DNA from 2 places in the Ideonella sp. FW305-24 genome. Region 2 is predicted to be linked to the other one. Evidence: predicted binding sites of a transcription regulator. Region 2 holds the regulator's gene; the other holds the start of a gene.
What was found. Region 2 encodes FNR, which switches genes on or off when oxygen is low (the NO sensors DNR and NnrR bind a similar motif). Its sites were predicted from a motif close to TTGATNNNNATCAA; they were not measured.

Region 1: the regulator FNR is predicted to act here: its motif matches at 2,160-2,173, upstream of cydD (thiol reductant ABC exporter subunit CydD).

What each region holds. Positions count from the first base shown of each region.
Region 1 is NZ_JBYTAI010000001.1:82,212-88,639, forward strand. It holds gene cydB (cytochrome d ubiquinol oxidase subunit II) at 1-478, opposite strand, end outside; gene AC3WR5_RS00370 (cytochrome ubiquinol oxidase subunit I) at 503-2,077, opposite strand; gene cydD (thiol reductant ABC exporter subunit CydD) at 2,209-3,909, shown strand; gene AC3WR5_RS00380 (amino acid ABC transporter ATP-binding/permease protein) at 3,906-5,654, shown strand; gene AC3WR5_RS00385 (TolC family protein) at 5,717-6,428, shown strand, end outside.
Region 2 is NZ_JBYTAI010000001.1:196,913-203,340, reverse strand. It holds gene ccoG (cytochrome c oxidase accessory protein CcoG) at 1-492, shown strand, start outside; gene AC3WR5_RS00875 (nitrogen fixation protein FixH) at 516-749, shown strand; gene AC3WR5_RS00870 (hypothetical protein) at 724-1,044, shown strand; gene fnr (fumarate/nitrate reduction transcriptional regulator Fnr) at 1,103-1,843, opposite strand; gene hemN (oxygen-independent coproporphyrinogen III oxidase) at 1,964-3,397, shown strand; gene AC3WR5_RS00855 (sulfite exporter TauE/SafE family protein) at 3,405-4,091, shown strand; partial or broken gene AC3WR5_RS00850 (MFS transporter) at 4,298-5,495, shown strand; gene AC3WR5_RS00845 (Rossmann-fold NAD(P)-binding domain-containing protein) at 5,465-5,989, opposite strand; gene AC3WR5_RS00840 (Crp/Fnr family transcriptional regulator) at 6,221-6,428, shown strand, end outside.

The DNA.
Region 1 (6,428 bases), 110 kb from region 2:
CGTAGAACGAACGCAGGTCCGAATCGAGCCGGAACGGCACGCCCAGCAGCACATTGCCCACCGCCACGCCAAAGACCAGCGCCGGCACCAGGCCACCGACGAACAGCGCCCAGTCCCAGCGGGTGCGCCAGGCGGTGTCTTCATGCTTGGAGCGGTACTTGAAGCCGACCGGCCGCAGGATCAGCGCGGCCAGCACCACGAACATCGCCAGGTAGAAGCCGGAGAAGCTCACTGCATAGACAAACGGCCAGGCCGCGAAGATCGCGCCGCCGCCCAGGATGAACCACACCTGATGGCCCTCCCAATGCGGGCCCACCGAGTTGATGACCATGCGGCGCTCGACGTCGGTCTTGCCGACAAAGGGCAGCAGCGCGCCGACGCCAAGGTCGTAGCCGTCGGTCAGCGCGAAGCCGATCAGCAGCACGCCCAGCAGCGCCCACCAGATGAAGCGCAGGGTTTCGTAGTCGAAGAAAGCCATGATGTTGTTGTCCTTCTTGTGGGCTCAGGCGGCAACGGGTGAACTGGCCGGCACCGGGCCGGGCGCGGGCTGCTGCTCGTCGTGATGGTCGTACGGGCCCTTGCGGATGGCCGAGAGCATCAGCCGGACCTCGATCACGGCCAGCGTGCCGTACAGCGAGGTGAAGCCGATGATGGTGATCCACAGCGAGGTGCGGCTCAGCGACGAAGCGGCCAGGAAGGTGGGCAGCACGCCATCAATCGCCCACGGTTGGCGGCCCATTTCGGCCACCACCCAGCCCAGCTCGGCTGCCAGCCAGGGCAGCGGAATGGCCAGCACGGCCAGCTTCCAGAACCATCGCGCCTGGCCATGCAGGCGCAGCGAGCACAGCACGAAGGCTGTGGCGAACAGCGCAATCATCGCGAAGCCGATGAAGGCCATGATGCGGAAGCTCCAGAACATCACCGGCACGCTGGGCACGGTGTCCCAGGCGGTGGCAGCGATCTGCTGCGGCGTGGCCTCGCGTGGGTCGGCCAGCGTGCGCTTGAGCAGCAGCGCGTAGCCCATGTCGTGCTTGTGCTGCTCGAAGGCGGCGCGAGCCTGCGTGTTCTTCGGGTCCAGCTTGAGCTTTTCGACCGCGTCGTAAGCCACCACGCCGGAGCTGATGCGCTCCTGGGCGCGCAGCACCAGCTCCGACATGCCGGTCACCTGGCCATGCAGGCTGCGCGTGGCGATCAGGCCCAGCACCCAGGGGATCTCGACCGCATAGCGCGTGGTCCTGGCCTCGGTGTCCGGCAGGCCGAACAGCGTGAGGCCGGCCGGTGCCTTCTCGGTGTGCCAGGCGGCCTCGATGGCGGCCAGCTTCATCTTCTGGTTGTCGGTCAGCACATAGCCGCTTTCGTCGCCCAGCACCACAACCGACAGCGACGAGGCCAGGCCGAAGGCGGCGGCCACCGTCATCGAGCGGCGCGCCACTTCGGGGAAGCGGCCACGCAGCAGGTAGAAGCAGGAGATGCCCAGCACGAAGACCGAGGCGATCACGTAGCCAGCGCTCACCGTGTGCACGAACTTGGCCTGCGCAATCGGGTTGAACAGCACCGCGACGAAGTCGGTCACCTCCATGCGCATGGTCTCGGGGTTGAACTCGGCGCCAATCGGGTTCTGCATCCAGCCGTTGGCGATCAGGATCCACAGCGCCGACAGGTTGGTGCCCAGCGCGACCAGGAAGGTCACGACCAGGTGGCCGAGCTTGGACAGCCGGTCCCAGCCGAAGAACATCACACCGACGAAGGTGGCTTCGAGGAAAAACGCCATCAGCCCCTCGATGGCCAGCGGGGCGCCGAAGATGTCGCCCACGTAGTGCGAGAAGTAGGACCAGTTGGTGCCGAACTGGAACTCCATCGTCAGCCCGGTGGCCACGCCGAGCACGAAGTTGATGCCGAAGAGCTTGGCCCAGAAGCGCGTGATGGTGCGCCAGATGGGCCTGTCGGTCATCACATAGATCGCCTCCATGATGACCAGCATGAAGGACAGCCCCAGCGTGAGCGGAACAAAGAGGAAGTGGTACAGCGCGGTGAGTGCGAACTGCAAGCGCGAAAGATCGATGACGCCTGAATCCATGACGGGTTCTCTTCTTTTGAGCGAACGAAATAGGAGGGTTAACCCCAGGACGTACAGCGTATCCATCGTACTGGCGATGCGCTTGATCCAAATCATGCGAAGGGAGGAGGCGATATAGGATCGTGGTGAACATGGTTTCATCCCCTCTTTCCACGCTCTCCGACCTGGCAGAGCAACAACTGCAGGCCCACGCCCGGGCCGCCCCCGGCCGGCATGCCGCGAGTGCCTACCTGGTGCTGGACGCCGTGGCCGGCATCGGCTTCGCAGCCGGCCTGGCCGGCGCCGTGGCCGCGCTGGCAGCGCAACAGCCGCCCTGGGGCTGGCTGGCGCTGCTGGTGCTGGCGGCGGCGCTGCGCGGGCTGCTGGGGCGACAGGCCGCACTGTCGGGGCAACAGGCGGCGTTGGCCGTCAAGCGAAGCTGGCGCGCCCGCCTGGTTCAGGCCGCGCTGGGCGGAGCTGCTGGGCCCGCCGCCGCGCGGCGGCAGGACACGGCCGGCGGCGAGGCCGGCCCCGCCCGGCTGGCCAGCCTGGCTGCCGAAGAGATCGAGGCCCTGGAGGCCTGGGTGGCCCGCTTTCTGCCGGCCCGGCAGGCCGCCATGCTGGCACCGCTGCTGGTGCTGGCCGCGGTGGCCATCGCCAGCCCGGTGACGGCCGCGATCCTGGCCGCCACGCTGCTGCCTTTCATCGTGCTGATGGCGTTTGCAGGCCGGGCCTCGGCCGCCGAGTCGCATCGCCAGCTGGCCGCGCTGGCCCGGCTCTCGGGCCTGCTGGCCGACCGCGTGCGCGCGCTGCCGGTGGTGCTGGCGATGCGGGCCGAAGGGCGCGAGCGCGCCCGCCTGGCAACGGCCGCCGAAGACGTGGCGCAGCGCACGCTGCGGGTGCTGCGGCTGGCCTTCCTGTCCTCTGCGGTGCTGGAGTTCTTTGCCGCCTTGTGCGTGGCACTGGTGGCCGTGTATTGCGGCTTTGGCCTGCTGGGGCTGCTGCCCTTCCCCGCACCGGAACGCTTTGCACTCGGCCCGGCGTTTTTCGTGCTGGCGCTGGCACCGGAGTTCTACCTGCCGATGCGCCGCCTGGCCGCGGCTTATCACGACCGGCAGGCCGCGCAGGCGGCGGCCGAGCGTCTTCTGGCTTGCGAGAACGCCGCCACGCCGGCGCTGAACTCTGCTGCAGCAGCCAGCTTCCAGAGCCCGCCCAGCCTGTGTTTCCAGAACGTCAGCCTGTCCCACGGCGACACGCCAGCCGTGCTGCAAAAGCTGAGCTTCGATCTGCCCGCCGGCCAGAGCCTGGCGCTGATGGGCCCTTCCGGCAGCGGCAAGACCACCGTGCTGCGCGCACTGCTGGGCCTGGCGCAGATCCGCGAAGGCAGCATCCTGCTCAACGGCCTGCCGCTGGCTGCCGCGGGCTCGCTCGCAGCCTGCGCGGTGTGGATCGGCCAGCAGCCGCTGATCGTGCCGGGCACGCTGCGCGAGAACCTGTTGCTTGCGGCGCCAGAAGCCTCGGCGCAGGCGCTGGCCGAAGCAATCGAGCGGTCCGGCCTGCAAGCCATGCTGGCCGGCCGCCCGCAGGGGCTGGACACGCTGCTGGACGCACGCGGCGGCGGTCTCTCCGGCGGCGAGCGGCGGCGCCTGGCGCTGGCTCGGGCGCTGCTGAAGCCCGGCGCATGGCTGTGGCTGCTGGACGAGCCCACGGCCCACCTGGACGCCGAGGCCGAAGCCGCGCTGGTCGACACGCTGGCCCTCGCCTGCGAAGGCCGCACGACCTTGATCGCCACCCACAGCGAGCGGCTCGCCGCCTGCGCGCACCAGGTGCTGCGGCTGGGAGCGACGGCATGACGGCTGACCTTCGTGCGGGGGCCGTGCCGGCCATGACGCAACGCGAGCCCGGCACCGTCCGCCAAGCAAACCGCACCAACCCCGCCAGCTCTCCGTTGCGCCAACTGCTGGCCACCGAGCGCCGGCGGCACAGCGGCCTGTTCCAGGCCGCTGCCGCCTGTGCCGCACTGCTGGGCCTGGCCTCGGTGGCCTTGCTGGGCGTGTCCGGCTGGTTCATCACCGCGGCGGCGGCGGCAGGCGTGAGCGGGTTGGCTGCAGCCCAGGCCTTCAATTACCTGCTGCCCAGCGCCGCGATCCGCCTGCTGGCAATTGCCCGCACAGGCGCACGCTACGGCGAGCGCCTGTGCAGCCACGAGGCGGCACTGCGCAGCCTGGCCCGCGTGCGGCCGGCGATCTTCGGCGCGCTGTGCGCCGCACCGGCCGAGCGCTCGCTGGCGGTGAGCACCGGCGAGGCCGTCACGGCGATGGTGCAGGACGTGGAAGCCATCGAGGCCCAGCAGGTGCGCCGCTCGGTGCCGTGGACCGCCGCGGCCGGCGTGTTGACCGGCCTGGCGCTGCTGGCCTTCGGCGGCTGGCCGCCCCTGGTTGCCACGCTGGGTTGCGGCGCGCTGCTGGTGTTGGTCGGCGGGTTCGGCGCACGGCGGGTGCGCAGCGCTGCGCAGGCCAGCCGCGCCGCGATGGGCGCGCTGAAGGACGAACTGGCCTGGCTGTCGGCCCACGACGCCGAGCTGCATTGCCACGACCTGGCCGCGTGGGCCGGCCAGCGCGTGGCGACCCAGGACCAGGCCCTGGCCAAGGCCCAGCGCCGCCAGCTGCGCCTGATGGCCGGGCTGGACGCGGTACTCGCACTGGCCAGCGGCTTCACTGCCGCGCTGGCCTTTGCGTTGGCACGGGACGCCGGCGCACCGGTGGCGGCGCTGTGCGCGCTCGCGGCGGTCATGACGGTCGAATCGCTGGCGCCGCTGCTGCGCCATGCGCTGCAGCAAGCCAGTGCCCACGAAGCCGAGCGCCGGCTCGATGCCCTGCTGGGCAGTGCGCAAGCCTTGCCCTTGCCTGCCCCGGCCGACAGCACGCCCGCCAGCACCGCCGCCGCGCTGCACCTGCCCGCGCTGTCCGCCTCGCCCTTGCAGCCCGGTGAACACGTCGCACTGCTAGGCCCGTCCGGCTGCGGCAAGAGCACGCTGCTCGAAACCCTCCTGGGGCTGCTCCCTGCCGTGCGCGGCACGGCGGCGCTGGCAGGTCACGACCTGGCCGACCTGCCGGTCTCCACGCTGCGCGCCCAGTTCGCCTGGCTGCCGCAGGATGCCGCGCTGCTGGCCGGCAGTGTGCGCGACAACCTCACGCTGGGCTGCGGCCAGGCCAGCGACGAACAGCTCTGGGCCGCGCTGCAGGACGCCGGCCTGGACCGCTGCATCCAGGCCCTGCCAGGCGGGCTGGACGGCTGGCTGGGCGAAGACGGGGCCGGCCTTTCCGGCGGCGAGCGGCGCCGCCTGGCGCTGGCCCGGGCCTGCCTGGTGCCCGCGCCATGGCTGCTGCTGGACGAACCCACCGAGGGCCTGGACGCCGCCACCGAAGCGACCGTAGTGGCCGGCCTGCGCCGCCGCCTGAGCGTCACCGGCCAGGGCCTGCTGCTGGTCAGCCACCGGCCCGCGCCGCTGGCCTTGTGCAGCCGGCAACTGATGCTGGGGCGCCTGCAGGACAGCGCCAACGGCTTGGAACAGGCGGGTTTTGAAGCTGCTTATTGAGGGGATGTGAAGGCCGCTGCGACGGTCTACTGGCGGGCATGTCTCCTCCTGGGTCGACGGCCATGTCCACTCGCACTTCTGCGCTCTCCCTGATCACCCGTGCCATGCTGGCAGCCACCGCGCTGACGCTGGCCGGCACCGGCATGGCCCACGCCGCCTGCGCCGAAGGCCTGACGCCGCTGGCCCAGCGCGACACACCTTCGGGCGACGCCAGCGCACCGCGGCTCACGCTGCTGAACCTGATCCAGGCGGCCGAGCAGCGCAGCAAGGCCGTGGGCGCCGCCAAGCTGCTGGCCGATGCTGCGCGCAGCGACATCGAAGAAACCAAGGCCGGCGCGCTGCCCACGGCCACGCTGAGCGCCGCCATCGGTCCGTCCGGCGACCAGATGGAAGGCCAGAAGACGCGCAACCAGTTCCAGGTGCGGCCCGGCCTCACCGTCAGTGCGATGCTTTACGACTCCGGTCGCAATTCACACCTGACCCAGTGGCGCACCAGCTTGGCCGAGGCTGCCAACCAGGGCCAGATCAGCACCACCGAACAGGTCGCGCTGCAAACCGTCATCCTGTCCTTCGAGCGCGACCGCTACCGACTGCACGCCCAGGTCTGGAGCCAGTACGCTGCCAAGGTCTGCACGCTGGTGGACTCGCTGGAACAGATCGTCGCCACCGACCGCGGTCGTGGCAGCGAGCTGGTGCAGGCCCGCAAGACGCTGCAGCAGGTGCTGCTGTCGCGGGCCCAGTCCATGACCCAGCTGCGCCTCACCGAAACCCGGC
Region 2 (6,428 bases):
CTGGCCCGGCAGGAACCGCATCCGGACCTCACCAAGCCGCCCAAGCCAGCGCTTGACCTGCCGCACCTGCTGCGGCCCCGGGTGCTGATCTATGGCGCGGTGCTGATCGTCATCGCCGTCGCGTTTGTCACCAGCCTCAGTCTGCGCCGCACGCTGAAGGTGGACGTGGTGCGCGACCGCGCCACGCTGGCGCGCATCGTTGAAGACGGCCTGGTCGAGAACGTCTTCCGGCTGCAGTTGATGAATGCCACCGAGCAGCCACAGCGCTATCACGTGGCAGTGCAGGGCATTCCCGGCGCTGTGCTGTCCGGCAGCCCGGAGGTCAGCCTGCTGCCTGCCGAAGCCCGCTGGGTGACGCTCGCGGTGCGGGTGCCGCCCGAGCAGGCGGCGGCCTTGAAACCGGGCGCCCACCCGATCCGTTTCGAGGTGTCGCCGCTGGGCGCCGCGGGTGCCGCGGTGAGCGAAAAGTCCTCGTTTGTGATCCCCCGCTGATTCCGCCAACAAGGAGACAAGCCATGAAGGCAAGGCCCATCGAACAGTTTCAACCGACCTTGCCCTGGTGGCGGGTGCCCACTGCCTGGATGGTGTTTGGCGGCCCCGCCCTCGTGGTGGTGGCGAGCTTCGCCACCTTCGGCCTGGCGCTGCACGGCCGGGACCGGCCGCTGTTGGAGGCGGGCAGCGCAGAGCAGGGGGCCACGACCGATGCCATGCAGGCGCGCAATCATGCTGCCAGCCCCACACGCCGTTGAGGAAGACGAGCCGGAGGAGCGCACCGTCGCTTTCCGGCCCAGGCTTCGCAGCAGGCTGCTGCTGGTGCTCTGGCCTGCATTCGTGATGGCGGGCCTGCTCGCCGGCCTGATGTTCGCCTTCGTGGACCCCGGCAGCGTGCACGACCTGCCAGGCAGCGGCGAATCCGAATGGTCGCGCAACGCCATCTGTTCGCTGGCATTCCTGGTCTTCTGGGTCACGACCGCCATTTCGTCGGCCGCTACTTTGTGGCTGGTGGGCGGCTTGCGGCGCGAGCGCGAGGCGGCGCCCGAATGACCGCTGGCGCCGCGGAGCCCGTCACGCAGGGGGGTGGCACCGCCGCGGCTCGGCTGGATCAGCCGTGCGCGTTGTTTACCAGGCGCTGCAAGGCCTCGGGGTCCAGCACGTCGATCTGCCGCTGGCGTACCGCCAGCACGCCGTCTTCCTGGAACTTCGAGAAGCAGCGGCTCACGGTCTCCAGCTTCAGGCCCAGGTAGGTGCCAATTTCCTCGCGTGTCATGCGCAGCACCAGCGAAGACGGCGAGAAGCCGCGCGCCTTGAGCCGCTGCGAGAGGTTCAGCAGGAACACTGCCAGGCGCTCTTCGGCCCGCATGCTGCCCAGCAGCAGCATCACGCCATGGTCGCGCACGATCTCGCGGCTCATGATCTTGTGGAACTGGCGCTGCAGGCCGGGGAATTCGCGCGAGAGCTGCGTGAGCTGGCTGTAGGGAATCACGCAAACCTGAGAGTCTTCCAGCGCCACGGCGTCGCAGGCATGGTGGTCATTGCCAATGCCGTCCAGACCCAGCAGTTCGCCCGCCATCTGGAAGCCGGTGACTTGGTCGCGCCCGTCTTCGGGCGTGATGCGGGTCTTGAAGAAGCCGGTGCGCACCGCGTAGACCGCTTCGAACGGATCGCCGTGGCGAAACAGCGTGTGGCCGCGGCGCACGCTGCGGCGGGTGGCGACCATGCCGTCCAGCCGCTGCAGTTCGTCTTCCGGAATGCCCACCGGCAGGCACAGCTCGCGCAGATTGCAGTGTGAGCAGGCCACATTGGGCTTGGCCTGGGCGGCGCAGGCATCGGTCAGGGGAATCATGGCGGGGCAGTCTTGATGTGAGACAACAAAGGTCCGGGACCTGATTGTTCAAGCCCGGCTGCTGTGGGCGCTTGCGCCAGATCAAGCCGGCCAAGGCCGGTGCCGGGCAGCATGCCGGGCATGACAGTCCTTTCGTCGACCTCCGCTGGCGCAGAGCAGGCGTCGCCGCTGCTGCCCGAGGCCTTGCTGCGGCGCTTCGACGCCCCCGGCCCGCGCTACACCTCCTACCCCACGGCAGACCGCTTCGTCGAAGCCTTCGGCCCGGCCGAGTGCCGCCGAGCGCTGGCGTTGCGCGGCGGCGGCGCGGCGCTGGGCGGGCCGCTGTCGGTCTACGTGCACATTCCGTTCTGCGAGTCGGTCTGCTACTACTGCGCCTGCAACAAGGTCATCACCCGCCATCACGAGCGCGCCACCGAATACCTGCAGGCGCTGGACACCGAGATCGGCCTGGTGCGCGCCGCACTGGGCGACGGCCCGTCGGCTTCGCAGCTGGTCTCGCAGCTGCACCTGGGCGGCGGCTCGCCGACCTTCCTGTCCGACGAGGAGCTGGGCCGTCTGCTGGCTTCGCTGCGCGCAGCCTTCGGCTTCACCGAAGGGGCGGAGCTGTCGATCGAGGTCGACCCGCGCACCGTCAGCGCCGAGCGCCTGGCCCACCTGCGCACACTGGGCTTCAACCGCATCAGCTTCGGCGTGCAGGACTTCGATCCGCAGGTGCAGCAGGCGGTGCACCGCGTGCAGCCGTTCGAAAGCGTGAAAGCCTTGATGGTCAGCGCGCGCGAACTGGGCTTCGCCTCCATCAATGCCGACCTGATCTACGGCCTGCCGCAGCAGACGCCGGCCAGCTTCGCGCGCACCATTGCGCAGATCGGCGAACTGCGGCCGGACCGCCTGGCGCTGTACGCCTATGCCCACCTGCCGCAGCGCTTCAAGCCGCAGCGCCGCATCGACACCCTGCAGCTGCCCAGCGCCGCGCAACGTGTGGAAATGCTGGGCGGTGCCATCGCCGGCTTGCTGGGTCGCGGCTACACCTATGTGGGCATGGACCACTTCGCGCTGCCGGACGATCCTCTTGCCGTGGCCAAGCGCGAAGGTCGGCTGCACCGCAATTTCCAGGGCTACAGCACCCAGCCCGATTGCGACCTGATAGGACTGGGTGTGTCGGCCATCGGCCGCGTGGGCGCGAGCTACCACCAGAACGCCAAGACCCTGCCCGAGTACTACGACGCGCTGCGCCAGGGCGAACTGCCGGTGCAGCGCGGCGTGGCGCTGGTGAGGGACGACCTGGTGCGCCGCGCCGTCATCATGGCGCTGATGTGCCAGGGCCGGGTCGACTTCGAATCCATCGAGCTGGCCCACCTGATGGACATGCGCAGCTACTTCGCCACCGAGCTGCAGCAGCTGGCGCCGCTGGCCGAGGCAGGGTTGGTCGAGATTGAGCCGGATGCCTTGCAGGTCACCGCCACCGGCTGGTATGTGGTGCGCGCAGTGGCCATGGTCTTCGACCGCTACCTGCAGACCGACCGCCAGCGCGAGCGTTTCTCCAGGATGATTTGAGCGCCTGATGACCGCTGCCGTGTTGCCGTTGGTGCTTGCCGGCCTGGCCATGGGCGTGGCCGCTTCGCCGCATTGCGCCAGCATGTGCGCCGGGCCGTGTGCGGCGCTCACCGGTGGCTGCGGGCGCAACCTGGCCGGCTTCCAGCTGGGCCGGCTCGTGGGCTACATGGCTGGCGGTGCGCTGGCGGCGGCCAGCGTGGCGGCGCTGGGTGCCTGGAGCCAGGCCGTGCCGGCGCTGCGGCCGCTGTGGGTGGCGCTGCACCTGGCGCTGCTGGCGCTGGGCCTGTGGTGGCTGTTGACCGGCCGCTTGCCGGCTGCCTTGCTGCGCGACGGTGCCAGTCCGGTGCGCTGGGTGGGTGGCCGCCGCCGGCCCTGGCGCGCCGGCCTGGCCGGGCTGGGTTGGGTGGCGCTGCCTTGCGGCGCGCTGCAGGCCGGCCTGTTGCTCGCCACATTGGCGAACGATGCCTTGGGCGGTGCGCTGGTGATGGCCGCGTTTGCGCTGGGCTCCATGCCCGCATTGGCGCTGGCGCCCTGGCTGTGGACCCGCTGGCAAAGCTGGCGCGGCCAGCGCGTCTCGCCCGTGCTGGCGCAGGCCTGGGGCTACCGCATGGCCGGCGCCGGCCTGGTGCTGGGCTCGGGCTGGGCGCTGAGCCATGGCTTGCTGGCGCAGTTCGCTGCCTGGTGCGTGGCCTGAGAGCCTGAGAAGGTGCCCCGCGGCCAGGGGCCGGGGAGAGTCAGGCCTCCCCCCATCAGCCGGCACCAGGAGGGCGTTTTCGGGAGAGGTGGGGAACACAAGCCGTCGCTAGTCTTCCAGGCATCGACCATGGAGACCACGCCGGCATGACCAACCCACCGCAATCCAGCCAGGGCGCCTCCGCAAACGCCGGCAAGCGCCCTTCGATGGCCCTCTATGCGCTGACCATCGGCGCCTTTGGCATCGGCACGACCGAGTTCGTCATCATGGGCCTGCTGCTGCAGCTCGCGGCCGACCTGAAGGTCCACCGCAGGCCTGCTCATTTCCGGTTACGCGCTCGGCGTGTTCGTGGGGGCGCCGCTGCTCACGGCAGCGCTGAGCAAGGTGCCGCGCAAGACGGCGCTGCTCGCGCTGATGGTCATCTTCACGCTCGGCAACCTGGCCTGTGCGCTGGCGCCCAGCTACGCGGTGCTGATGGTGGCGCGGGTCATCACCTCGCTGGCGCACGGCACCTTCTTCGGCGTGGGCGCAGTCGTCGCCACCAGCGTGGTGCCGCCGGACCGAAAGGCCGCTGCGCTCTCGACGATGTTCACCGGCCTGACGGTCGCAACGCTGCTGGGCGTGCCGGTGGGTTCCTGGCTCGGGCTGAACTTCGGCTGGCGGGCTACGTTCTGGGCCGTGTGCGCCATCGGCCTCGTCGCGATGGCGGTCATCGCGCTGTTCGTCTCGGCGAGGGAGGCGGGCTGCGGCAGCGGCGTGTCGCTGAAGGAGGAACTGAAGGTGCTGGGACGGCTGCACGTCGTGCTCGGGCTCGCGGCCACCGTGTTCGGCTTCGCCGGCGTGTTCGCCGTGTTCACCTACATCCAGCCGCTGTTGACCCAGGTCACCGGCTTTGCCGAGGCCACGGTGTCGGTGATCCTGCTGATGTTCGGCGTCGGCATGATCCTCGGCAACGTCATCGGCGGCCGGCTGACCGACCGCGCGCCGGTGCGCATGCTGCTCGGCTCGCTGGCCGCACTCGCCATCGTGCTGGTGCTGATGGGGTTCGTGATGGGCAACCCCATCGCCGCGGTGCTGTTCGTCGGGCTGCTGGGCACCGGCGCGTTCGCCACCGTGGCACCGCTTCAGCTGCGCGTGCTCAGCAAGGCGGAGGGAGCCGGGCAGAGCATGGCGTCCAGCCTCAACATCGCCGCCTTCAACCTGGGCAACGCGCTGGGCGCCTGGCTGGGCGGCGTGGTGATCGACCACGGGCCCGGCCTCGCGCACCTGCCCTGGGTGGCGGCCGTGCTGACGCTGGGCGGCCTTGCGGTGGCGGGCTACAGCGTGTGGCGTGAGCGTGCCGCAGCGCTGAGTGAGTCGTCATTCACCGCGACTCAGCGCAGCGCGTCCAGCAGCAGCGCCTGAAGCAGGTAGCAGCGCTTGTCGGCCTCGGAGCTCTGGCCTTCGAGCTGGTCGGCCAGCGTGTGGCCTGGATGCGCGCCCGAGGCCAGGTCCTGGCAGACCGGCACGCCGGCCTCGCTGCGGATCTGCTGCACCAGCGCGGCGGGCAGGCCCTCGCAGGCCAGCGCCTCATAGAAGCGGCCGAGCAGGCGCAGCGTGGGTTGCAGGTCCTCTGGCGTGCCGGTCTGCCACTGGCTGGGGCGCACCAGCGCCACCTGTGCGCCCAGCGCCAGCGCGGCACGGCGCAGCAGGCCGGCGCCTTGGGTGGGGTCGGCCGCACTGTCTTCGCACAGCAGCCCGAGGTTCAGGCCGCGCAGCGGTTGCGAAGCGGTGCCGGCCGCGGCCGCCCGTTGCAGGCTGCGCGCGCTGGCCAGCAGTGTGGCCTGCCGGGCGGCGAGATTCGCGGGAGGCAGCGTCTCGGGCATGGGGGACGGAAGGATGTGGGAGCGGGCAGGCATGGGTTGCGGGGAGGTGCGGCGCAAGCCTTGATTGCGCGGAGGCCCAGCCTAGCGGCGGCAGCGCGGCGCGCATTTGCGCGGCGTCAAGCCCGCCGCCGCCGGCCTGCCTGATACGCGGTTGACACGGTCTGTTGACCCACTGTTACCGAGCGACGCGGGCCGTTGATGCCTGTGTTGCAGGCGCTGCCTAGCATTCATCTCAACCTGAATGCCAACGCCCTGGAGATCCCCATGCACAGCTCTGCCGCCGCCACTGCCTCTGCCATCGCCGTTCCTGCCGCCCACGTGATGGCGATGCCGACGCCCCCGGCTCGGGCCATGGCGCAAGCGCCCAAGCTGCCAGGCCTGGCGCGCACGCAGCTCAGTGCCGCTGCCCAGATCGGCGACACGCTGACCCTGATCGGCGAGGCGCTTGCGCCGCAGCGCCGCGTGGTGCATG